One region of the Exiguobacterium sp. s78 genome, then DNA from elsewhere that is predicted to be linked to it. Evidence: riboswitches for the same ligand, from Rfam matches in the RefSeq annotation. Region 1 holds a riboswitch; each other region holds the start of a gene.
The links. A riboswitch is a leader RNA that binds a small molecule or an ion and turns the genes downstream of it on or off. The one in region 1 is predicted to bind S-adenosylmethionine.
Positions count from the first base shown of each region.

Region 2: another riboswitch for S-adenosylmethionine. It lies ahead of KNQ18_RS01275 (methionine ABC transporter ATP-binding protein); the one in region 1 lies ahead of mtnK (S-methyl-5-thioribose kinase).
Region 3: another riboswitch for S-adenosylmethionine. It lies ahead of KNQ18_RS02270 (methionine ABC transporter ATP-binding protein); the one in region 1 lies ahead of mtnK (S-methyl-5-thioribose kinase).

Region 1 covers NZ_JACSNB010000002.1:315,942-319,201, forward strand. The annotation lists gene KNQ18_RS13030 (2-hydroxy-3-keto-5-methylthiopentenyl-1-phosphate phosphatase) at 1-287, opposite strand, end outside; gene KNQ18_RS13035 (2,3-diketo-5-methylthiopentyl-1-phosphate enolase) at 284-1,474, opposite strand; SAM riboswitch class I at 1,545-1,646, opposite strand; SAM riboswitch class I at 1,852-1,955, shown strand; gene mtnK (S-methyl-5-thioribose kinase) at 2,034-3,200, shown strand; gene mtnA (S-methyl-5-thioribose-1-phosphate isomerase) at 3,197-3,260, shown strand, end outside.
Region 2 covers NZ_JACSNB010000001.1:260,379-263,638, forward strand. The annotation lists gene KNQ18_RS01265 (MetQ/NlpA family ABC transporter substrate-binding protein) at 1-219, opposite strand, end outside; gene KNQ18_RS01270 (methionine ABC transporter permease) at 247-912, opposite strand; gene KNQ18_RS01275 (methionine ABC transporter ATP-binding protein) at 902-1,915, opposite strand; SAM riboswitch class I at 2,000-2,105, opposite strand; gene KNQ18_RS01280 (aminotransferase class I/II-fold pyridoxal phosphate-dependent enzyme) at 2,168-3,260, opposite strand, start outside.
Region 3 covers NZ_JACSNB010000001.1:457,465-460,724, reverse strand. The annotation lists gene KNQ18_RS02280 (MetQ/NlpA family ABC transporter substrate-binding protein) at 1-176, opposite strand, end outside; gene KNQ18_RS02275 (methionine ABC transporter permease) at 209-874, opposite strand; gene KNQ18_RS02270 (methionine ABC transporter ATP-binding protein) at 871-1,893, opposite strand; SAM riboswitch class I at 1,972-2,076, opposite strand; gene KNQ18_RS02265 (bifunctional cystathionine gamma-lyase/homocysteine desulfhydrase) at 2,134-3,260, opposite strand, start outside.

The sequences.
Region 1 (3,260 bases):
ACGATCGAAAAATCGATTCCTTGACGACGACTGTACTGAAGTAACTCCGAAAATCCGTCGCGAATGACTGCACGCTCCAACAAAAAGTCAAGATAGGCTGTTTTTCCGTCAGACGGCAGAAGTGCGAACATTTGCCCGACACCACTCTGAATCGATAGCGTCCGGTCGAGTACGCCGCGTTTCAACGGTTCGAAGTCACTAGCTGGCGCAAATGCCTGCATGAGTGCGATGATGTTATCTTGCGTCGTCACCGTACCGTCGAAGTCACAAAGAATCCGTACGGTCATGACTTGATCCCCCAAGCGTCAAGGGCGATCCGTAATTCTTCATGACGCGATGCTGCCGCCGATAGGGATTCATTTGCGAGTGCCGCATCGAGCGCCTGGCGGAAAGCAATGACACCAGCCGCAGCACCTTGCGGATGACCATGTACGCCGCCGCCGGCGTTGATGACGGAATCGATACCGAAGTCCCGTACGAGTTGAGCGACGAGTCCAGGATGAATACCGGCTGAAGGAACCGGGAAGATCGATTTCGTCTGACCGAGACGGGTCGCTTCGACCGCGATGCCACGGGCGACATCCTTTGGCAAAGCGACATTGCCGTAAGGAGACGGGAATAGCGTCAAGTCTGCTCCAGCAGCACGCGGTAATGTGCCGAGTAAGACAGGAGCTGCGACTCCGTGATTCGGGCTAGCGATCAACGCACCGCTATATGCTGGATGATTGAAGATCGGAACGTTGATTTCCGGATCACTCGCCAGTTCGCGTAAGACGTCGAGTCCGTATGTGAAGGTATTCAGCAAGAATGCGGTCGCTCCAGCATCAATCAATCGCTTGGCTTGATCCTTGAGCGTAAAGACGGGACCGCTGAGTGTGATCGCATATAACGCACGTTTACCGGTCCGGTGGAAGTGAGCATCGATGACCTCACGTCCGATTCGTGCCCGGTCAATCGTCGGTGTCAACGGATTGTCGTATAGGATCTCATCGTCTTTGACGAGGTCAATCCCACCAGCGAGTTGTCCTTCGAGTTGATCACGAAGGAACGATAAATCCCGTCCGATGACTCCTTTGAAGATGCTCATTAATAATGGGCGATCTTCGACACCAATCAAGGAGCGGACCCCTTCGATCCCGAATTTCGCACCTGGAAAGTCCGACGTAAATGTATCGGGTAATAGCAATTCTGTTAGTTTGATTTCACCGTCGAGTGAGAGTTTCCCGAAGACGGTCGTCAGAATCGCAGAAAAGTCGCGCGACACGTTATGTTCTGGATAACGAATCGTGATATATCCTTTGCCATCGCGCTCTTCGGTATGTACGACTTCCCCTTTGAACGAGGCGAGTTGTTGTTGTTCGAGATGATTCAGTTCCGTCCAAGAACCGACTGTCAGACCAAGCGCGAGTTGTTCAGCGCGTTGCTCGAGTCGATCACGGGCAGTCAATTGATAAGTAGCAGTGATATAAGCCATGTCTTTCCTCCTTCAACAAAAAAATGGTCTCTCGTCAGCGACAAGAGACCATGAATGATTCGAACGTGGACTCTTATCTGTCAGCTTAGTAGCTGCAAGAATTAGCACCGTGCCAAAAGGTCGGTTGCTGCGACATCGTAGGGCTTGTCCCTCCGTCTGCTCTTGATAAGAATTGGATGAAATTGTGAAATCTAATTGCAATTTTTACATGAGAATCGCCACTTGTCAAACTATTTTTAGAAAATTTATTTTTTTGAAAATACTCTTTCTATAGATGACTTAAAAATGATGTCCGTTTCTGCTTGATTTCGATTTGACAGCGAGGAAGTCGATTGCGTAAGATTCAAATCAATATCACACACGACAACTACATACGACTCTTATCGCGAGTTGGCAGAGGGAATTGGCCCGATGACGCCGCAGCAACCGACCACTAGGCACGGTGCTACATCCAACAGACGTTTCGTCTGAGAGATAAGAGGACGCAGTGACTTTTCTGCGCCTCTTTTCGATGACGAAAAGAGGCGCTTTTTCGTGTATCACATAGGGGGAAACTGAGATGACATATAAAGCATTCACAGAACAGGACGCGATTGATCGTGTTCGGACATTAGGACTGATCGGCGATGGAGCCGTCGAAGCAGAAGAGATTGGCGACGGGAACCTCAACCTCGTCTTTCGGATTCGAGAAGGCGAACATCGCTTGATTTTAAAACAAGCATTACCATATGCGAAGGTCGTCGGGGAGAGCTGGCCGTTATCGCTCGAACGAGCGTGGATCGAGCAATCCGCACTCCGTGAATTCGCACGGCATGCCGTACCGTTCGTGCCACGTGTTTTTCATGCTAGTCATGAAGAGGCGTATACGGTCATGGAAGATCTTTCACATCTGACGATCGTTCGAAGCGGTTTACTCGCAGGTGAACAGTATCCGTTGCTTGCGGAACATATCGGTTCTTATCTCGCTCGGACGTTATTCCATACATCGGACTTTGCGCTTGGTCCGGTTGAAAAGAAACGTGTCGCCCGAACGTACTACAATCCAGACTTGTGCGACATCACGGAAAAGTTAATCTTCACGGATCCGTTCCATGACGCGGAGACGAACGAGATTGAATCCGGACTGGAAGAAGAGGTGGCACATCTATGGGCAGACGATGAGTTAAAACGCGAAGTCGCAAAACTCGAAGCGCTCTTCATCACAAAAGGGGACGCCTTGTTACACGGCGATCTACATACAGGAAGCATCTTCGCCTCGGCGACGGAAACGAAGGTCATCGACCCTGAATTCGCCTTTTATGGTCCATTCGGATTCGATGTCGGACAGTTCATCGCCCACTTATTCTTTGCAGCATACCCCGATTATTCAGCACTTCGTGATGCCCGGATTCGCGACATCGACACGTTCTGGCTGACGTTCGCTTCAACGTTCCGTGCATTATGGGAACGGGAAGCCGTCGAACCGTTCCAGGCATCAGGACTCGTCGATGATGTACTGAGCACGATCTTGCAGGATGCCCTTGGCTTTGCCGGTTGCGAATTGATTCGGCGGACGATTGGTCTTGCACCGGTCGCTGATTTAGAATCAATCGATTCAACGACGGAACGCTTAGAGCGGAAACGTCACGCTCTTCGTCTAGGAGCGGCGTTAATCAAACGCCGTACAGAATGCCGGACATTCGATGATTTACGAAACTTTGACGTAACGGAGGAACTCAGCCGATGACTACATTCGTCCAAAGTATTCGTTACGAAGACCGTGTCTTGACGATTCTCGATCAGACAC
Region 2 (3,260 bases), on a different contig from region 1:
ATTCGGTTGGATGTAATCGCTGAACTCGACGATTTCGACTTTATAGCCTTTCTTTTCGAGTTGTGGCTGGATCGCTTGTTTGACCATGTCGCTATACGGACCACTCGTCGCACCAATCTTGATCGTCTTGTCTTTTTCATCAGCACTGCTGTCTCCACATCCCGCGAGGACTCCTGCACCAAGTAAGGCTGTTGCTAAAAAGGCATATCGTTTTTTCATGATTCCACTCTCCCTTTGTATGTATGATTAGCGTTTATCTGTTTTTCGCGCCAGTTGATTGCCAAGTGCTTGAATACTTTGAACGATGACGATGAGCACGACGATCGTCACGATCATGATGAGATTATCGTAGCGATAGTAACCGAAACGGATCGCGAGGTCACCGACACCACCGCCGCCGACGATACCAGCCATCGCTGAGAAGCCGATTAAGCTGATCGTCGTTAATGTGATGCCCTGAATGATGCCAGGGAGTGCTTCCGGTAAGAGGACACTGACGATGATCCGCAAGGGTTTCGCCCCACATGCTTCTGCTGCTTCAATCAAACCAGGCGGAATCTCGCGGAGTGATGTTTCGACAAGGCGCGCGAGAAACGGAATCGCTGCGACACTAAGGCTGACGGACGCTGCCGTCGGACCGATCGTATTGTCGAGTAAGAACTTCGTTAATGGAATGAGGGCAACCAGCAAGATGATGAACGGTAGCGACCGGACGATGTTGACGACGAAGTCAAGAACACGGCGGACGGCAAGGTTTTGAAAAAATAATCCCCGGTCGGTGACGAACAAGAGAATTCCGAGCGGAATCCCGACGACCAATGCGAAAGCAAGTGAAATACCAACCATCCATGCTGTCTCGCCGAGTGCCTTCAAGAGCTCCGGTAACATCGTTTGAATACGATCAAGCCACATCCTGAATCACCTCGAGTGCGTGAAGTTCCGTCGCGAGCCAGTCAAGGGCAGGAGCGATTTGATCGGATGATCCCGTCAAGCTGACAATCAGGACACCGAAGGCGACGTCTTGAATGTAGTCGACCTTGCCGTGCAAGATGCTGACTGAGATATCGTAACGGCGGATCGCTTCTGATAACGTACTTTCACCGGTCTTCTCGCCTGTGAACTGCAAGCGGATGATCTTACCTGGGGTTGCCTGTAAGATGCGTTCCGGCAATTCGATTTGTAATGCCGTATCGACATAATGTTGCGTCACCGGATGCTTAGCTTGACTGAACAAGTCATAGGTTGAGGCGACTTCGACGACTTCACCTTGCGACATGACCGCGACGCGATGGCAAATCTGTTTGACGACATCAATCTCATGCGTGATGAGGACGATCGTCAATCCGAGTCGTTCATTCAAATCCTTCAGCAGTTCAAGAATCTGTAGTGTCGTAACGGGATCAAGAGCGGATGTCGCTTCATCACATAACAAGACGGTCGGATTGTTTGCGAGTGCCCGGGCAATCCCGACGCGCTGTTTCTGCCCACCGCTTAATTGACTCGGGAAGTTCGTCTCAAATCCTTCAAGTCCGACGAGCGAGACGAGTTCGCGAATTCGCTCCGGGAAATCTGCACGTTTGACGCCAGCGGCCTTGAGTGCAAAAGCGATGTTATCCGCGACGTTGCGTGACTGGATCAATTGGAAATGCTGAAAGATCATTCCTGTCCGCAAGCGAAGTTGACGTAAATCTGCTTTTGACATCCCGCCGAGCGAGACACCGTCGACCTTGACGGTTCCTTGTGTTGGATGCTCGAGCCCGTTGATCAGGCGAAGCAACGTACTTTTACCGGCACCAGACTCACCGATGATTCCGAAGATTTCTCCTTTTTGGATCGTCAAATCGACATCCCGTAATGCAAAAATCGGGGTCCGGTCTCGAACGAACCGTTTTGTAATGTGTTTGAATTCAATCATCCGCTCATCTCCTCATACAAAAAAAGTCGCTTTTTCCTAGTAGCAGAGCAACCAGAAAAAAGCGACGAAAGTGTAAGATTTCGTAACTTATCTCTCAGAATGAAAATCATTCTGTAGGATGTGGCACCGTTCCTTACAGGTGGTTGCCGGACGTCGTTGGGCCTAATCCCTCGGTCGCTCTCGATAAGTAGTTATGCTGTTGGGATTTACTTTAACGGAAATGATTCCCATCTGTCAAATGTTTTTTCAGAATTATTCCGCAACAGGTGTCCGGAACAGGTTGAGCGTTCCGATTCGATCGACGGCTTCTTCTAGACGTTCGACGTCAGCAATCAAGCTAATCCGGACGTAGCCTTCACCGTATTCGCCGAAAAATGATCCCGGGGTCACGGCGACGTGTGCTTCGTCAAGTAGATGATCGGTGAAGCTTTGGGACGTGTAACCTTCTGGAACAGGAAGCCAGACGAAGAAGGAACCGCCTGGGCGTGGACCACTCCAACCAATCGCATCGAGTTTTGCGAACAACGCATCGCGTCGTGTTTCATACAAGCTACTTAACTCACGGACGCACGTTTGGTCACTCGTGAGGGCAACGGTCGCCGCATGCTGAATCGGTGTGAAGGCACTGACGTAGAGATGTTCTTGGTATGTTTCGATGCTTGAGATGACGGACGGATTTCCGATCGCGAAGGCAATCCGGAAGCCGGACATGTTGAAGCGTTTTGAGAGTGAGAATAGCTCGATCCCGACGTCTTTTGCCCCTTCCGTCTGCAGGAAGCTTCGCGTCGGACCATCGAAACTGATGCCGCCGTATGCTAAGTCATGGACGACACAGATATCATGGGCATCGGCGAAAGCGACTGTCTGTTCGAAGGCTTCTGCCGTCGCGGTCGCACCCGTCGGATTACTCGGGTAGTTGAGGAACAACATCCGGGCACGCTCGACGTCCGTCGTATCAAGTAAGTCGTAATCCGGTAAGAAGTTATTTTTCTCAAGTAACGGAAGCGTGATCGGGAATGCGCCAGCAAGTGCTGCGCCAGACAGGTAATCCGGGTATCCTGGATCCGGAACGATGACACCTTCTCCAGGGTTGACGATCGTCTGCGGTAAGGCGACGATGCCGGCTTTACTGCCGAGGAGAATTGCGACTTCCGTTGCCGGATCGATTGTGACACCGAATTCAGTCGCATAAAAGCGCGCGACGGCTTGCTTTAGAAAATCATGTCCACGAAACGGTGGATATTGAAGGTTCGTTGGCTCGTCGATGGCTTGTTTTAAGGCATCGAGAATATGTACAGGCGTCGTCTGGTCGGGTGTTCCTTGACCAAGTGTGATGACATCGTGT
Region 3 (3,260 bases), on a different contig from region 1:
TCGTATTCTTTTTTAACGTGCTCAAGAATCTCAGCGTGCGGTACGTTCGAAGCACCAACGACAAGTGTCTTGTCGTCGTTGCTATCTGATCCTGATGATTTTTCGCCACATGCAGCAAGACTAATAGCTAAGACGGATACAGCAGCAGTACCTACGAATTTTTTCCAAGTTTTCATGAATGATTCCTCCAATATGATTAAGTTTCGAATTAACGTTTATCGATCGCGCGGATCAGCAAGTCACCAATGATTTGGATGACGAAGACGATCGCTAAGATTAAGAGTGTCGCAATGACGATGACATCGTTTTGAGAACGCTGGAATCCTTCGATGAAGGCCATGTCCCCAAGTCCACCTCCGCCGACTACTCCGGCCATTGCCGTATAACCGACAAGTGAAACGAGCGTAACCGTGATTCCCGAAACGATGGCAGGCAATGCTTCCGGGATTAAGACTTTATAGATGATCTGGAACTTCGTCGCGCCCATCGATTCGGCTGCCTCGATGACACCTTTATCGACTTCGCGTAACGCGAGTTCAACCATCCGACCGTAAAATGGTGCAGCACCGAAAATCAGTGCCGGTAATGCTGCCGTTGGTCCGAGGAACGAACCGACGATTGCTGTCGTAAATGGAATCAATAAGATCAGTAAGATGATGAACGGAATCGAACGGAAGACGTTGACGACCAAACTCAACACTGAATAGAACGCCCGATTCTTGAACAATAACTCTTCGTTTGTCGCATACAATAGTAAACCAATGATCAAACCGAGGACGAATGTCGAAACACCAGCGATTGCCGTCATATAGACGGTACTGCCTGTCGCTTCCCACACCATGTCCCAATCTAGATTGTCAAAGAATGAAATCATCGGTGATCCACCTCCACTTCAACATCACTGGCTTGAAGCTTCGTGATGACCGCTTGTGTTGCTTCTGTTTCCCCGATCAACTGAATGAACAGTGTACCGAGTGCCCCTTCCTGCGATTGACCGACGTTTCCGCCGATGATATTGAACAGGACCGGTGAATCCTTCATGACTTCCGCGAGGATCGGGCTTTCCGCTGTCGATCCGACGAACGTCAACTGAACGATTTTTCCGGTTGGGTACCGTTCGCGTAGTTTCGCGAACGTTAACTCGTTCTCCGACGGCGACGTCAATTGTTTGACGAATTCCTTCGTCATCGCTTGCTTCGGATGACGGAAGACTTCTGCGACCGGTCCTTGCTCGACGATTTTACCGGCTTCCATGACGGCGACCCGGTGACAGATTTTTTGAATGACGTGCATCTCGTGTGTGATCAAGACGATCGTCAGTTTCAGTTTTTCATTGATGTCGACGAGTAACTCAAGGATTGAGTCCGTCGTCTTCGGATCGAGTGCACTTGTTGCCTCGTCACATAAGAGAACGTCCGGGTTCGATGCCAGTGCCCGAGCGATACCGACACGTTGTTTTTGACCACCGGATAATTGTGACGGATAGGCTTTTTCGCGTCCGTCCAAACCAACGAGTTGGATCAGTTCCGCTACCCGTTCCTTGCGGTGTGCTTTCGGGAAGCCACCGAGCTCGAGTGGGAACATGATGTTCTCTTCAACCGTCCGTGACCATAGTAAGTTGAAGTGTTGGAAGACCATCGAGACATTCTTGCGGACGCCTCGTAATTCCTTAGGTTTTAGTGATGTCATTTCAACACCATCGATTTGGATCGAACCACTCGTTGGTGCTTCGAGCATATTCAGTAATCGGATCAGGGTGGATTTCCCTGCTCCGGAATAACCGATTATTCCAAAAATTTCACCGCGCTCGATTGTCAGATCGACATTCGCGACGGCTTCGACCGCTCCGCGCTTTGAGCGATAAATCTTTCCTACGTCTTGTAAACGAATCACAACTGTCCCTCCTAAAATAAAAAAAGTGCGCGCGTTTTAGAGCAAACGCGCGCACTTTTCAGTACACAAAACCATTTGCTCTCATCTCCCAGACTTTTGTCTGCTGGAATTAGCACCACTTCGGATTAGATCCGCGGTTGCCGGGTTTCATCGGGCCAGTCCCTCCACCACTCTCGATAAGAGTTTCGGTATTAAGTTTGTAGAATATATTCTGAATATTAGCAGGGGTTATTTTTGTTGTCAAACAGTTTTTTCAGAAACTTTTTCGAGGAACGTGAAAGCACGTGTTAAGTCTTCTTTCAAATCTTCCGCATCCTCAAGTCCAACTGAAATCCGAACGAGACCGTCCGTGATACCGAGTTCTGCCCGACGTTCTGCTGGGATCGACGCGTGCGTCATCCGTGCCGGAACGGAAATCAGACTCTCGACGGCACCAAGACTTTCAGCAAGTGTGAAGAAGTGTGTCGCCTCGACGAGTTTTTCTGCGTTCGCTGCTGAACCAACATCAAAGCTGATCATCCCACCAAATCCAGTCGCTTGTTTCGCTTGGATGTCGTGACCAGGATGCGATGCAAGTCCTGGATAGAAGATGTTTGAGACAATATCTTGCGCTTGTAGGAACGCAACGAGATCATGTGCTGTCTCTTCGATCGCATCCATTCGGATACCGAGTGTACGAAGACCACGGACGAGCAAGAAGCTGTCTTGCGGTCCAAGCACGCCGCCTGTCGAGTTTTGGATGAAGTGCAGCTCTTCGCCGAGCGCATCATCTTTGACGACGACAAGTCCAGCGACGACGTCCGAATGTCCGCCGATGTATTTCGTCGCACTGTGCAAGACGATGTCTGCACCAAGTGCGAGTGGTTGTTGATGATAAGGCGTCGCGAACGTGTTGTCGACGACAAGTTTAAGATCGTGACGTTTGGCGATCGTTGCGATTGCTTCAATGTCCGTTACTTTCAACAACGGGTTCGTCGGTGTTTCGACGTAAACGATCTTAGTGTTGTCTTGGATCGCTGCTTCCGTTGCCGCAAGGTCCGTCGTATCGACGAATGTCACTTGGATATTGAACTTCGGTAAGACGCGTTGCATCAAGCGGAACGTACCACCGTAGACGTCATCCGTCATGACGATGTGGTCGCCAGACTCAAGCAAGTGGAAGACGGCATGGATCGCTGCCATCCCAGAACCGAACGCAAAACCACGTGCGCCGCCTTCAAGATCCGCAATCAATCGTTCGATGCTCGTCCGTGTCGGGTTCGCTGTCCGTGAGTATTCGTATCCGTCCTTAAGTTGACCGATTTTATCCTGCTTGTATGTGCTTGTTTGATAGATCGGAGGTGTGACGGCTCCTGTTGCCCGGTCGA